Candidatus Chlorohelix allophototropha: one gene and its partner. The protein of the gene in region 1 interacts with the protein of each later gene in a pairwise test. Links are inferred from orthologs where the notes say so. Each region holds a gene or a part of one and is shown on either strand. Other genes may lie near its edges.

The links.
Region 2: the proteins of def (region 1) and OZ401_RS04405 interact in binary tests that used the Escherichia coli proteins (3 or more experiments, as listed by UniProt). The link is inferred for Candidatus Chlorohelix allophototropha from one-to-one orthologs.

Annotation. Positions count from the first base shown.
Region 1 is NZ_CP128400.1:1,263,126-1,270,315, reverse strand. What follows is about bases 3,061-5,771. They hold def (peptide deformylase), read left to right. Parts: upstream 3,061-4,000; coding sequence 4,001-4,543; downstream 4,544-5,771. Other genes in these bases: OZ401_RS18035 (DUF885 domain-containing protein), read left to right, coding at 5,600-5,771; OZ401_RS18040 (PIG-L deacetylase family protein), read left to right, coding at 4,854-5,558; priA (replication restart helicase PriA), read left to right, coding at 3,061-3,919. Also shown: OZ401_RS18065 (flippase activity-associated protein Agl23), read left to right, coding at 1-28; OZ401_RS18060 (winged helix-turn-helix transcriptional regulator), read left to right, coding at 110-502; OZ401_RS18055 (response regulator transcription factor), read right to left, coding at 563-991; more of priA, read left to right, coding at 1,223-3,060; more of OZ401_RS18035, read left to right, coding at 5,772-7,190. UniProt on the Escherichia coli protein: Removes the formyl group from the N-terminal Met of newly synthesized proteins. Requires at least a dipeptide for an efficient rate of reaction. N-terminal L-methionine is a prerequisite for activity but the enzyme has broad specificity at other positions.
Region 2 is NZ_CP128399.1:1,038,694-1,045,964, forward strand. Bases 2,077-4,868 are described here. They hold OZ401_RS04405 (aspartate-semialdehyde dehydrogenase), read left to right. Parts: upstream 2,077-2,855; coding sequence 2,856-3,881; downstream 3,882-4,868. Other genes in these bases: OZ401_RS04400 (dual specificity protein phosphatase 23), read right to left, coding at 2,211-2,693; OZ401_RS04410 (hypothetical protein), read right to left, coding at 3,971-4,868. Outside these bases: murQ (N-acetylmuramic acid 6-phosphate etherase), read right to left, coding at 1-604; OZ401_RS04395 (Coenzyme F420 hydrogenase/dehydrogenase, beta subunit C-terminal domain), read right to left, coding at 739-1,944; more of OZ401_RS04410, read right to left, coding at 4,869-6,625; OZ401_RS04415 (hypothetical protein), read right to left, coding at 6,652-7,271.

The DNA of each region.
Region 1 (7,190 bases):
GCATTCTATTATAAAATTATTGCTTTAAGCGAGCTTTGTTGTTAAAATATCTTTTACTTGTATAAAGTAGGTTATATAAAAGGTTCTGTAGTAAATCAGTGGTAATACAATGACTCAGAAAATAAATGCAATAGATCATGTACACATATGCCCTAAATATGAAAAAGCTATTTCTATATTAGGAAAACGTTGGACAGGACTTATTATTAAGGCTTTAATGGATGGTTCTTTGCGGTTCAATGAACTATTGAAAATCGTGGGTACTGTCAGCGACCGGGTTCTTACCGAGCGACTCCGCGAACTAGAGGCAGAAGGTTTGTTGGAACGTCTTGTTCATCCCGAATCGCCTGTTCGAATCGAATATATGCTAACCCCTAAAGGTCGCTCAATGGAACAAGTATTAGATGCTCTCCAAAATTGGGCGAACAAATGGGTTAGTTACGAGCCAAGTGAAAATGCACACACCTTTGAAGAAGTCTCAGATATAACAGCGCAAAGCTAATTTCATTTAACCTGATTACAAAAGGAGGCAGCGCTATTGCTGCCTTTTTTGTTTCTTATCCTACATATATGCTTTTAATGATAGCTTTGAGGTAGCCCTGCGGCGTTCAATTCGTCGGAAGGTAGCTTCCAACAATTGGTTTAAAAAGCCTGCGCCTTCACGATCCTTAGTAACAAAATGGTCTGCACCTGCTTTATATGCCTCATTCATTGTTGAAAGGCGCGTCTGTGCGCTGAACATCAACACTGGAATCGTGCGAATCCATTCAACTTGGCTTTGATGTTTGAGCCTTTTACATACCTCAATACCATCCATGCGCGGTATGTTCAGATCAAGTACGATTACATCAGGATGAAAACTTGCTACTGCTTCAAGTCCCTTCATCCCATCATACGCTAACACAACTATGTAACCCTGCTTCTCTAATTCCCTTTTAAGTACAATAGCCTGTGTCAGACTATCTTCAATGACCAGTACTTTCTTTTCCATGGCTTAGCCTTGCTTGTTGCATTAAATTACTGAGACAACTCATCGAGGATTTACGCTGACAAACTAGCATCAGATTTATATTCACTCACACTACCATTGTCGATGAGCTTACAAGTGAGGTCAATAGCCATATTAGCTATATAGACATGGTACCATATGGCTATTAAGAACAAGTTTTCCAGATAAATAAGCAGAATGTTATAATACTTATCGAGGTCTGGAGCATAACCAATGACAATGCAGGTTGAAAGATTGACTGAAACCAGCTTACCTTTACCTCCCGCCGATTCGGGGGAACCACAAAAAGCTCGCCTATATGCCGAGGTAGCGGCTGAATCACAAGGTACTCTCCTTAGTGGGCTAACCTATAGTGTGCCAAAAGAGTTTGAGGAATTCATTCAGCCGGGGCAACTGGTGTGGGTTCCGCTTCGCAAACGTCAAGCACAAGGCATCGTGCTAAGTTTGGGCGAACAGCAACCCGATTTTCCTACCCGCGACCTATTAGAAATCGTAGATCAACGCCCCCTACTGGCTACTTACCAGCTAAAACTGGCACGCTGGCTCTCTGAATATTATTGTGCAGGACTTTACGAGTGCGCCGTTTTAATGCTCCCTTCGGGTTTTACTAGATACGCTAAACCAACTTTGATACTGGCAAACGAAGCTCGAGAGGGGCTATTACCTACTGGGCTAAACCAGAACGAGTATTTCCTAGTCGAGTTATTGCGCCAGATGCTTGGCGAGCGTACCGTTGAACCCGAGGAGGAGGAAGAGACAGGCGAAGTACTGTTGAGCGATGCCCAGAAGGCGTATAACGCAAAACGAGCAAAATCGGGTTTTGAAAAAGCAGTTAAGTGCCTAGAAGAGTATAAATTGGTAAAGCGGGGTTTCTTCTTACCGCGCCCCGGTATCAAACCCCAAATAAAACTGTTTGCCCGTCTATCTCCGCTGATTTCACTGGAAGACGAAAGCTTGCTAAAAAAACTGGCACGCGCTAAAAAGCAGAAAACTGTACTGGAGTATATTAACACTTCCGCAGAACTGGACTACCTGTTACCAGCAGACGAAATCTGCGAAGCAACCGGAGTACAGCCAGCTTTTTTGCGAGCTATGGCTGAGAAGGGTTTGCTAGAAGTAGAGGAACGAGAAGTCAGACGTGACCCGCTGGCGAATCGCCCACAGCGAGAACGCGCCGAAGAACCCCCAATCCTCACCTACCGACAAGCGCAAGTATGGCGGGAACTGCTGGATGGTCTTCAAACCCCCGGCTATAAAACTTACCTGTTACATGGAGTAACGGGCAGCGGAAAAACCGAACTCTACCTACGGGCTATCGCGCGAACCTTGCGGGAGGGCAAACAAGCAATCGTACTGGTTCCTGAAATCGCGCTCACTGCCCAGACGGTAGATCGCTTTGCTGCTCGCTTTCCCGGTAAAGTGGCGGTTAAGCATAGCAAACTTTACCCCGGTGAGGCTTACGATGAGTGGCGGCGCACCCGTGAAGGTGAAGCGCAAATTGTTATAGGGGCACGCAGCGCAGTTTTTGCCCCATTGGTCAATCCCGGACTGATAATTATAGATGAGGAGCATGAAGGTAGCTACAAGCAGGACGAATCCGAGGGTAGGCTCGGCATGCCGCTGTACAATGCGCGGGAGGTGGCATGTGAAATCGGACGGTTGACCGGAGCAAAGGTTATCCTTGGCAGCGCAACCCCAGCCATTGAGAGCTATTTCCGAACGCAAATGGGTGAATTTAAGCTGCTGGAATTGCCCGACCGAGTTGCAGCGCCGCAGTCAGCCACCGAAACATCCTTTGATAAAACTGTCGGTACACTTCCACTACCCCCTATCCAGATTGTAGATCTGCGTCAAGAATTAAAGTCGGGCAATACCAGCATATTCAGCCGAGTTCTGCGACAGCAACTCAAACAAACCTTGGAACGAGAGCATCAGGCAATCCTTTTTTTGAACCGGCGGGGAACTGCCACCGTTGTAATGTGCCGAGATTGCGGTTATAACGAGCAATGCCCGGATTGCGAAACACCGTTGGTATGGCATGCCGACCTTGAAATATTAATCTGTCATCGCTGTGGGCGACATGCGCCCCATCCGGTACGTTGCGCCAACTGTAATAGCCAGCGCATTCGATATTTCGGAACAGGCACAAAGCGGGTGGAAGAAGAAGTTTTAAAACTCTTTCCCCAAGCGCGGGTTTTGCGCTGGGATCAGGATACCATTGGGGAAGGTGGCAGGGATAGTTACCAAACCCTTTACGATAAAATGGCAAATCACGAAGCGGATATTCTGGTTGGTACGCAAATGATAGCCAAAGGGCTAGACTTGCCGCTGGTTTCGCTGGTAGGCGTAGTAACTTCCGATACCGGCTTATACTTGCCCGATTTCAGAGCAACCGAACGCACCTTTCAAATTCTCACTCAGGTAGCGGGCAGGGCTGGTCGTCGTGCCGGTTCAAATGGAGTTGCCCGCGCTATTCTCCAAACCTATACTCCAGATCAGTATGCAATACAGGCTGCCAGCCGGCATGATTACATCTCTTTCTATCGACAAGACCTTGAGTTCAGGGCGCAAAGATTATACCCACCCTTTTGCAAGCTCATCAAGTTTGTATACGCCTACCCTAAAGAAGAACGTGCCCAGCTTGAAATTAAGCGAGTAGCCTCCGATTTGAAATTCCAATTTAACGAACTGGATATCCCACCCGAAAGTTGGAGCATGGTAGGACCTGCCCCCTCTTTCCAGCGAAAGTATAAGGGTTTGTATCGCTATCAATTTGTTTTGCGTATCCACCGTCCCGAAAGCTTTCCACCGGACGAGGCTGAACTAGCTATGCGACATGTTATAATGCGCCTGCGCCCCCAACTTGTACATGGTTGGACTTTAGACGTTGACCCACAAAATATGCTGTAATATAATTTCAGTAGAGGATATTATTCAAATTTATAAAAGGGATCGCAAAACCCATTTATTGATAAAAGTCGGAGTAAGTTAATGGCAATATTGAAAATTCTAACTGATGATAACCCACGCCTACGGCTTAAATCTCAGAAAGTCGTCAAGTTTGATAAAGGATTGCGTCAGTTAGCGACAAATTTGATTCAGACGATGCAGCAATCTAATGGGGTTGGCATCAGTGCGCCACAGGTCGGCGAATTGATCAAGCTGATAGTGGTGGATGTTCCGGAAGATATGGATTATGAAGGAAGTCCGGGATTTAAAGCGGTTGTAGTTAACCCTGAGATTGTAAAATGCGAGGGCGAGCAGTTGGGCGAAGAAGGCTGCTTGAGCGTACCGGGTTGGTATGGTGAAGTTAAACGCTTCAAAGATATAACCGTCAGAGGGCAAGATGTATTCGGTAAGCCGGTAAAAATTAAAGCCAGTGACTTTACAGCGGTGGTTTTCCAACATGAAATTGACCATCTGAGCGGTATCCTGTTTACCGATCTGGTGCTTCCCAACACCTTGCACAAAGCAAAAGCGGCGGAAGACTCCATTAAGGATGAAATCGAGGAAAAAGTAGGTGAGACCATTTAATCCATAGGTAGTCGAATCAGCATCGAGAGAGTGCACGCTAATGTACTCTCTTTTTTTGCTTGCTTACCTATTGACTTTATATCTTCAGAATGCTATTATGCTTTTGACAAGCTTTAACCAAAATCTCATATAGCTTGTTAGAAGTAAAAGGAGGTGATGCCCATGATTGATAACCGTAAGGGCATCGCCGGAGGTCTGGTTCGCTAGATCGCCTGCGATGCCCCACTAACTGCCTCGGCAGTATAAAAAAAGCCGCATGCCAGCAAGCTGGTTGCGGCTTTTTGAATTATAGGAGGGATTTATTTCAAGAATGAATATAGAAATTCCGCATAGCGCCTTGGTAGTTGGCGCACACCCTGATGATGCTGAGTTTGGTTGCGCCGGTACAGTTGCAAAATGGACACGGGCGGGTTGTGAAATCCACTATCTGATGTTGACCAGTGGTGACAAAGGCTCTGAAGACCCAGAAGCCGATCTAGCTGAATTACGCCAGATTCGCGAACAGGAACAACTTGAAGCAGCAAAAATACTTGGGGTGGCGGGTTGTACCTTCCTGCGCTTGAGTGATGGTGAGGTTGTCAATAATCTTGAATTGCGAGGATTGATAGTACGCGAGATTCGCCGCTTCAAACCGGAAGTAATTTTTACATGGGATCCGTTAACGCGCCTCTATCGTATGCATCCCGATCATCGCGCTTGCGGTCAAGCAACACTTGATGCGGCTTTTCCCGCCGCAATGATGCCGCACAGCTACCCGGAGCATCTTCGCAAGGAAGGGCTAAGTGTACACCGCACCAAACGGCTGCTATTGTTCGGTACAGATGACCCCGATTATGTAAGCGACATAAGCGATACACTTGAATTGAAATTTGAGGCAATGCGCAAGCATCCTAGCCAATTCAGTATGGACAATCCGGCTTTCATGGAACGGATGACAAAACGCGCTCAGGATGCCGCCAAAGAACAATCTTTTGAGTTCGGCGAAAGTTTCAAGCTGGTGCAGTTAGAAATGTAACTGTTCCCCTTATGCCAAAACATTCTGGAAGGAAAGAAAAAGTGACTGTAACAACTGATAACGAAACTCTTGAAACGCTTATAGATATTTATATCAAAGATTTGCTAGAAACATTCCCCATAGTTGGCACCGCTTGCGGGTTACATGAATACGATGGGCGACTGCCCGATACCAGCGCCACTACTTTCCGAAATCGTATGTTGCAATTAAAAGAATTCAGGGAGCGTGTACGCATAATCGGCATTTCGCTGGATGATAAAGAAAGTAAGTTCGATTACGAACTCCTATTGCACTGTATTGACAAAGAATTGTTCTCGCTAGAAGAAATGCGTGAACACGAAATCAGCCCCTTGTATTACGGGGGATTAACCGATGTCAGCGTGTACATAAAACGGGATTATGCTCCGCTGGAACATCGCCTCGAAATGGTCATCCGGCATCTAGAAAAGCTTCCGAAAGCGTTAGGGCAGGGACTCGAAAACCTTGAGATGTCACTATCCCGCCCGGCATTGGAAACTGCATTGGAAATGTTCAAAGGCATTATCACCTATCTTGAAGGTGATGTAACCACGCAGTTTGTGGAGTTGAACAACGCCACGTTAACCGCACAGTACACCGCCACTTGTCAGAAAGCCATTGAAGCGATAAACAACTACATAGATGGTCTAGAAAAGCGTCTGCCGCTTTCTCATAATAACTTTGCTATAGGCGCAGAACGCTATCGTAGAATGCTTTTCTTTGGTGAAATGGTTGGGCTTCCTCTCGATGAACTGCTTGAGGTGGGGCAGCGAAACCTGCGCGTGAATCAGGAGTTGCTAAGGAGTGCTTGCCAAAAATTTGCACCTGATCTTACGGTTCAGGAAGCGATGGCAAAAATGGCGAGCCATCATCCCACACCTGAGAGCCTGATAGCCGATACCACCGCCAAGTTGGAAGAAGTGCGTCAATTTCTAATCGAACACAATATTATAAGTGTTCCAAGCGAAGTCCGTTGTATAGTGGCTGAAACTCCTCCTTTTATGCGCTGGGCTTTCGCATTCATGGATACTCCCGGTGCATTTGAGGAAATCGCTACCCAATCTTATTACTATATCACTCCGGTAGAATCTCACTGGACTGAGCAACAAAAAGAGGAATGGCTAACCAAATTTGATTATTTTACCCTACAGGATGTCAGCATCCATGAAGCCTATCCCGGTCATTATTTGCATTACATGCATTTCAAATTATTGAATAATAGATTGCGGCGATTGTTATGGTCTGCCAGTTACAGCTATTCTTTTGTAGAGGGTTGGGCGCATTACACCGAGCAAATGATGATAGAGGAAGGCTACGGGACAAATGACCCACGTTACCATATGGCGCAGCTTTCTGAAGCCCTACTGCGTAATTGCCGCTATATAGTGTCTATCATGATGCACACACAGGGCATGGGCGTGGAGGAAGCCACCCGCTTTTTCATGGAAAATGCCTATATGGAAGAAACCCCTGCCGCCAGCGAAGCCCGTCGTGGCACATTTGATCCGGGATACCTCAATTATACTTTGGGTAAATTGCTGATTTTGAAGTTGCGCGAGGATTACAAAAAGGAAAAAGGCGAGGCGTTTAGTCTGCGCGAATTCCATGATCAAT
Region 2 (7,271 bases), on another replicon or contig:
AACCGGAAACTACTTCGGGACCCGTAACAGGCGCAATATTGATTTGTGCTAACGCTTCCAAAGGGGTGGATTTATTGCAGGCTAGCCCGATAGTGAATGCGCCACAACTACGGGCGTATTCTAGCGCACCCAAAACGTAGGGGGTACGCCCACTGGCAGTAATTCCCACCACCGCATCGTTCGCGTTTAGCTGAACCTTAATCAAATCCTGTTTACCCAGCTCGGCATTGTCTTCGGCTTCTTCCACCGCACTGGTTAGGGCAATCTCTCCACCAGCGATAATGCCGATAACCATTGATGGCGGAGTATTAAAAGTAGGTGGGCACTCGGACGCATCCAACACGCCAAGTCTACCGCTAGTTCCCGCTCCGATATAAATCAGCCTACCACCCTTTTTGAAACGTTCTACAATTTCTTCTACCGCACGGGCAATTGAGGGTATTCCCAACTTAATAGCCTGAGCCACCAAGGCGTCTTGATTATTAATTATTTGCACTATTTCAAGTGCGCTCAAGGTGTCGAGATTAGAGCTTTCCTGATTGCGCCCTTCTGTTGCTAGATTATCGCTATCACGTGCGGATTCTTCTATGTATTTACCTTGCATGCTTACCTCTGAATGTGAATCGAGGGTATTGTATAGATGTATATACCAGTTTACAGGATATGCCTTTTAGCGTCAAGCATACAAAAAAACCCTCGTCCGGTTAAACCAAACGAGGGTTTTTCTAGAACAGAAATTTACATGCCGTATCGCTTGAGAACGCGCTTCGCAAATTCAGGCACAAGTTTGTCTTCGTGTTCCGAGAAATTCTTGCGAATATGATCAAGGTTGCGCGCCCACTTCATAGTGAGAGTACCGCGGGCAAAATTGATGCCCTTCAAACCGCGATGCCTTACCACGAAGGTAAGAAGTTTTGCGCCCCATTTCGGCAATTTGCGGGGTGGCTTATTTAGCATATCTACCGAAAGTTGGACGGCACGATGGTAATCGCCCTTTTCAACCAACGGCGTAAATTCCAAGTGCGGACGCAGCATTTCGAATAGCTCTTCGCCAACCTTAGTACGAACAGTGATCCATTGGAAGGGCATCGTTGCGCCCAAATAACCTATCGTTATATCCGAAAGAGCATTGGCGTAGTCAAAGCAACTCAGGCAACTATCCGGGAAAATATCCGCACCCATCTTGTCCAAGTCCAGTTCGAAGAAGCCGATTTTCTCGATATGTCCATCCTCATGCTTCATCCAGACGCGATAATCCGGCATAAACTCAAGGTGAACTACCGTAGTAGGTGACTCCGATACCACATCAAGGAACTTGTTCCACTTCTGATAAGTCACTACATCGGTACAGGGCAAGCCCAGAAAGTAGATTTTGTCAAAGGGCAGAGTCTCTTGAATAGAACGCACAGCATGCGTTTGGCAACCGTTACCGATAAAGGCAATTCGTTTAAGCCCTCGCTTTTCGGCTTCTTCGATAGCGGAAACGTTTTGGGATAGGCAGGGCTTGTTCCCTTTTGCCGCAATTATTTCTTCAACGGTGGTAGCAACTCTAGGCTGGGGTTTAAAGCGAGTGCCGGGTACATTATCTACCACGATTACGCCGTCCACCATATTATTTTTCAGCAGCATACTTGCCACTGTACTCATAATGCCGGTCCACTGTGCGCCTTCTATCGGCTGTTTCAAGCGGGCAGCGTACATGTGCTGGAAAATGCCAAACATATCCTCATCAGAACCGGGTTGTCGCCCCCGACCATGTACTCGCTGCTCAATTTCTTCGTAGCGATTCCCTACAAAGACACAAGCATCCACCAATTGTTCGCGGCGGTTTGAATAGCAAAGACCACAGCGACTGCACATCAATGGTTTGTCAAGGCGGTTTGAAGTAGATTCGCCCTTGCGGGAGACCTGAATTAATGGATTCTGCTCGTAAGTCTGGCTCATTATCTTAACTCGCTTTTAGTTATCACTATGCTTGCACTTTCTACTATTGCTATGGTTTTGAAATGGTAAACTACTGCCTAGTGTAGTGAGTCCTTTCAAAATCAGCTTAAAATGCTAAAGTGCAAAGGTAGTGTATGTGTATTGTAGGGCTGGCAAATAGCAGCATTAAAAAGCATTTTGAATATTTATAATTGTAAGCATATTAGTGTAGCTGTAGGGCTTGCGTCTGTAGCAGTAACTACCTTATATCCTACCAAGTTGCACCGCTACCAATTTGTCCCCTCTAAGGGCATTACATGCAAACGTCGCGCATATTCCTGTACCGCGCGCTCCTGCTCCTTGATTTCAATCGAACCAGGACGAATCCGCCTTATCTCCGCGATTGCTTGAGAGGCGCTCATACCGCGATGTACCAAATAGCAAGCCAGTATAGTACCGGTTCTGCCATAACCGGCGCGACAATGAATCAGCACAGGCTCTAGACGCTGTATTCGTTTCTCAATAAAGTGGACGAGCTTTTCAATCTGTTCAACTGTAGGCGCGCTAAAATCGGGAAGTGGCAAATGCTTGTGCATTATCTGGTATTTTTGAAGTAAATCGGGGCGTGGGCTTTTTTGGGACAAAGAAACGATGGCACGAATACCCTGTTGATGCAAAAATAGGAGGTCTTCATCCTCTTTACCGCTTCCACCCGGAAGAGCGCTACCCGCCAGTTTCCCTTCGATTACCCAACCCCAATTTTCCAGCATAAAGCCAATACCTTTTCTTCATTTTGGTCTGATAATTCCAGTGATTATATCGCCCGGTGATAGCTTGTACAAGTCTTTTGACAAATCATATTGGCATGGGTAAACTAGGCAAGGTGTTTTTTAGGGTTATCAAAAAAGTAAGAAGTAACTAAAAGTAGCATTATGGCAGGCTATAATCTTGCAATCGTAGGAGCAACCGAGTTAACCGGACAGGAATTGATAAAAATCCTCCAAACCCGGCGGTTTCCTATAAACAACATAAAGTTTCTGACAAATCCAGCCCAATATGTGCCAGGTCGCCGCATCTTTTTCGCAGGTAAAGACTTTGAGGTGCAGGAAATTACCTCCCGCGCTTTTAGAGAGGTAGATATAGCTTTTTTCTGTGGAGATGCCGAAACCGCTCAGCATTTTGCGCCCAATATAAGCGATTTCGGTTGTTTTGTAATTGACGTGAGTGGCGCATTTCGGGGTGATGATAAAGTTCTTTCGGTAATTCCTGAAATCAATGGGGAAGAACTTCAGCAACTAAAAAAGAAACGGCTGGTAGCATCACCCAGTCCCGCCGTTATCCAGCTTTTACTACCATTGAACACCTTGCGACAATGGACTAGCTTGCGTCGTCTGATAGTACACAGCTTTGAGCCTGTTTCGGAGAGTGGACAAAGTGCAGTTGAGTTTCTAACTACCGAGGCACGCACCGTACTGGATGGGAAGAATGTCATCCCGCACACCTACCACCACCAAATAGCCTTTAACCTATTGCCTGAAACCGAGAATTTTCTGGATACAGGCTTAACCCGTAGCGAAGCGCGCATAATCCGCGAAATAAAACGTTTTTGGCGTTTGCCCGACCTCAACATTTCGGTAACGGCAATCCGTGTACCACTTTATCAAGGGATGTCGCAATCGGTAATAGTCGATTTAGGGAAAAAAGTTACTCCCGATGAAATGCGCGAAGTGATGGGGGATACGCCCGGCGTAAAGGTATCAGACGATCCAAGTGTAAATATGTACCCGCAGCCGTGGCAAAGTATCAATACCGATGAAATAGTGGTTGGGCGTATCCGGGAACTGGATAGCACTTACAACACTATGGCTTTCTGGAGTTGTATGGACAATCTCCGAAAAGGCTCGGCTCTAAACGCTATCCAGATAGCGGAGACTGCTTCGCACCTTAAGTTGATATAGCTTCCCGGCTCACCCGCAAATTTAGTGGCATTTTGAACTCAAACCGTTTTTTTTGGCTCTAATTGTCTTATGAATATAGCCTTTAGTATTTACATGCGCGTGCCTTCTATCCTGATACCGAATTGAACCAGTAATAAGGGTGAAGGAGCGGTAAAACGCAAGGAGATTTGCCCGGTACTTGGATTAGTAAAGCGCATCGGGTTATCGATTTCATTGGGCAATACCGGAAGAGCAGAGTTCGGGGTTGTGCCTGAACCGCTGCTAGCGGGTGCGCTATTTTTCAGCCCATTCAGCACTACCCAATCATTTTGCTGCCAATCGAATAATTCTACTTTATCCGGTAAAAAGGGGGTGCGACTGGAATTCGCAGTGAAAGAATTCAGAATCAAAACCATCCGGGTTGTTTTGAAATTCAAATTATCAACCGGTAACCGATAGTTATTCACCACCGTACCGCGTGAGAGACAAATCTGATCGGAATGTTCAATCTTACTGGTGGGGATAGGAGCACCCTGATCATTATAAGAATTTTCAGGATACATATAGCTGGAAGGTATCAGGATTTTGCCTTGTTCAAGCGGGTTTTCCACCGAAACTGGCAGCCGTGATAGTAATACTTGATTCGAGCGCGGTAAAGTAGTCACGCCTGCTACATTTAGCGGAACAGGGTTATTATCTACCCAACCGATAAAATCAAAACCTCTGACAGGGTTTGTAAGGCTATACCTTCCGATCTCATATATTTTACGCAAGAAGGCTGCCCTGTTCTGGTAAAGCTTATCATTCTGGTGATCAGCTTGTAGTAGGTTTTGCATCTTTTCGCCAATGGAAGTGTTATTGTATCCAGTAAAGTTTCCAAACCCCTGTGTGCAAAATGAGGTCACTAACTGATTTTCAGGCGGTAAAGGGAAATCCACCTCAAGAGTTTCGCCGGGTTCAATATCTTTTACTTTTTGAAGCTGATCGCCCATCGCCAGCATAATTCCTCTTATTGGCTGACCAATAGTATTTGTTACCGCGCCTTTAATATGGATTTCGCCATTTTGCTCGACAAAATACAGATTACTTTGTAATTGATATTGACGAGCAGGTACAAGTGCCTCCACACTCACTCCTTGCGCACTCCACTGACGCACATTGAGTTGCTCAACCCGGGGCTGATCACCGCTTACCACGTAACGAACATTGTCCTGATCACTTATGGGAAAAGCAATATTACGGTTTAGCGGTAAAAGCAGAGGGGGCGCAGCGCTATCTGGAAGTACCGGATCAACTTCATACAGATTGTCGTTAGGCGAAAAAAGAGCAGCGTAACTGCGAACCTGAGCATTTGTCTGTCCGGGTGAAACCTGTATCACACTCATTTCACTAATTAATACATCACCTGATGGCTGGTTAAGGCTAAGCCACACCGCAATACTAAAAAATACTATGCCGGTTATTGGCAAAGTTAGCCAAGCCCACACAAGTTTTTTCAGTCGAACTAACACAAGGTAGTTGAGCGGACAAACTACCAATAAATAAATACCAAAAAGTATAAAGAAAGAAGTTATATTAGGAAGCGGCACTTCGGGTATATTGCCTACATACCCAAAGAAATCGGAGTTATTTTTGAGATGGGGATTAGTATCATCATAAATCTGGTAGTAGATGCCACTGTTAAAACTAAAAATATCCTGCCAAGCTTTGGAACTTCCAGCCCAATCTGCCAACGGGTTGGTTGTTAAATCCATAGCAGTAGCTACAATCCTGCCCATTCCCCTAATACGCGCTGCTACTAAAGGAATCACACTTGACCCTGAATTAGAATTGGTAAGCGTAAAAGTGGTTAAGGGCTTTGCGCCTTGCAATACCTGACCTACCGCAATTGTCACAGGCTGGGATAGCGGGAGTTTATCATTTTCTTCTGCCAAAAGTGCGTTAAGATTATCTACTTTCTGGTAATCATACACATCTATAGGCAATAATTTCGGATCAAAGCCGCTACTGACTTTATTCCAGCCATTCCCGCCCATCAAAATTAGCTGACCACCGGAGTTTACCCAATCCATTAAGGCATTTTGTTGGTCTGCGCTCAAACCACTGCTATTAGTATCACTCAAAACCAAGGCATTAAAAGAACGCCAGCCATCTGCCCGATCAGGGAAATCTGCCGGGTTAAGGTTAATTATATCGACCCTAGAATTCAATTTTCCCACTCTCATGTTATTCATATAGCTTACCAAACTAGGGTCACTATTAATAACACCAACCAAATAATCCTTAGGGCTAATCGGTAGAAGGCGTACATTCTGCGCGAAAAGTGTGCGTTCCCCATCGGCAGTTTTTAGCTGGATTGGCTGTTCATAACTGACAAAGCGGGAAACGTTGCTATTAGCTACATAGGGCTGGAAATAAATGTGGAATTTCTTGACCGAACGCTCTCCTAAAGTAATCGGTCGTCTGAAAATAGTGGGGAAATTTGTGCTATTTACGGTATTGGTAACTACCGTTTCAATTTGAACTGAGGTAGCTGCCCCAAAATTTTCTAGAGTAATCTCAATCGGAAGCCAATCCCCGTATTTGTAAGCTCCATCAAACATTGAACGAGCTGTCATTTTCACATTATATTCGAATTGCTGGTTAGGTTGTGCTAGACTTTTATCCCCCTGAGCGGCAGTTACGATTCCCACGCCGCCGAAAACGAAAACGAAAACTATACCGAATAACCAAACGGCACGGCTGAAAAAGTAGAGATGGCGCATATTACTACCTTTATTGCAAATCTTTATTAGGTGAAGTTTTGACCTTCAACCCCTATATTTAACTGTTGTAAAATTATAATTTCCTGATTGGAAGCAAGGCGAAGACGTATTGTGCCTAAGTTGCGGTCAATATAATCGTTTAAATCTGGCATGGTCAAATCAATCCGGTTACGGTTATCTCCAACCTGACTAACTTCCACCCATGAATTTTTCGCCCAATTAAATAGCTCAATTCGAGGGTTATACTGGTAGGTTGTGACAGGTTGCGGATCACGCCAACCAGAAATAGATTGGCTATTACCAAAAATTGAACTGCGCTCACGTTCTCTAAAAGAGTTAATATAAATCGATAAAGTGGTTGGTAGGTATCTGGGAAAGGTTAACCCACTTGGTAATTGATACTGAAAAGTTGAAGGGCTTTGCCCAATAATCGCTACATTGTTATTAGACCCGGTAGTATCGGTTAATCTCTCAGGAATCAGAGTGTACGATGGAATAATAAGCTTATTGTTTGCTTCCCCATATGAAAGTGGTAAAGGGCGAATTATCAAGGCGCTATCCTGCTGAGCAACTTTCATGCCGAGTATTTGGGCTGAGCCAAGTATCGGGCTACTATCCAGCCATCCGGTTAAATATAATTGAGTTG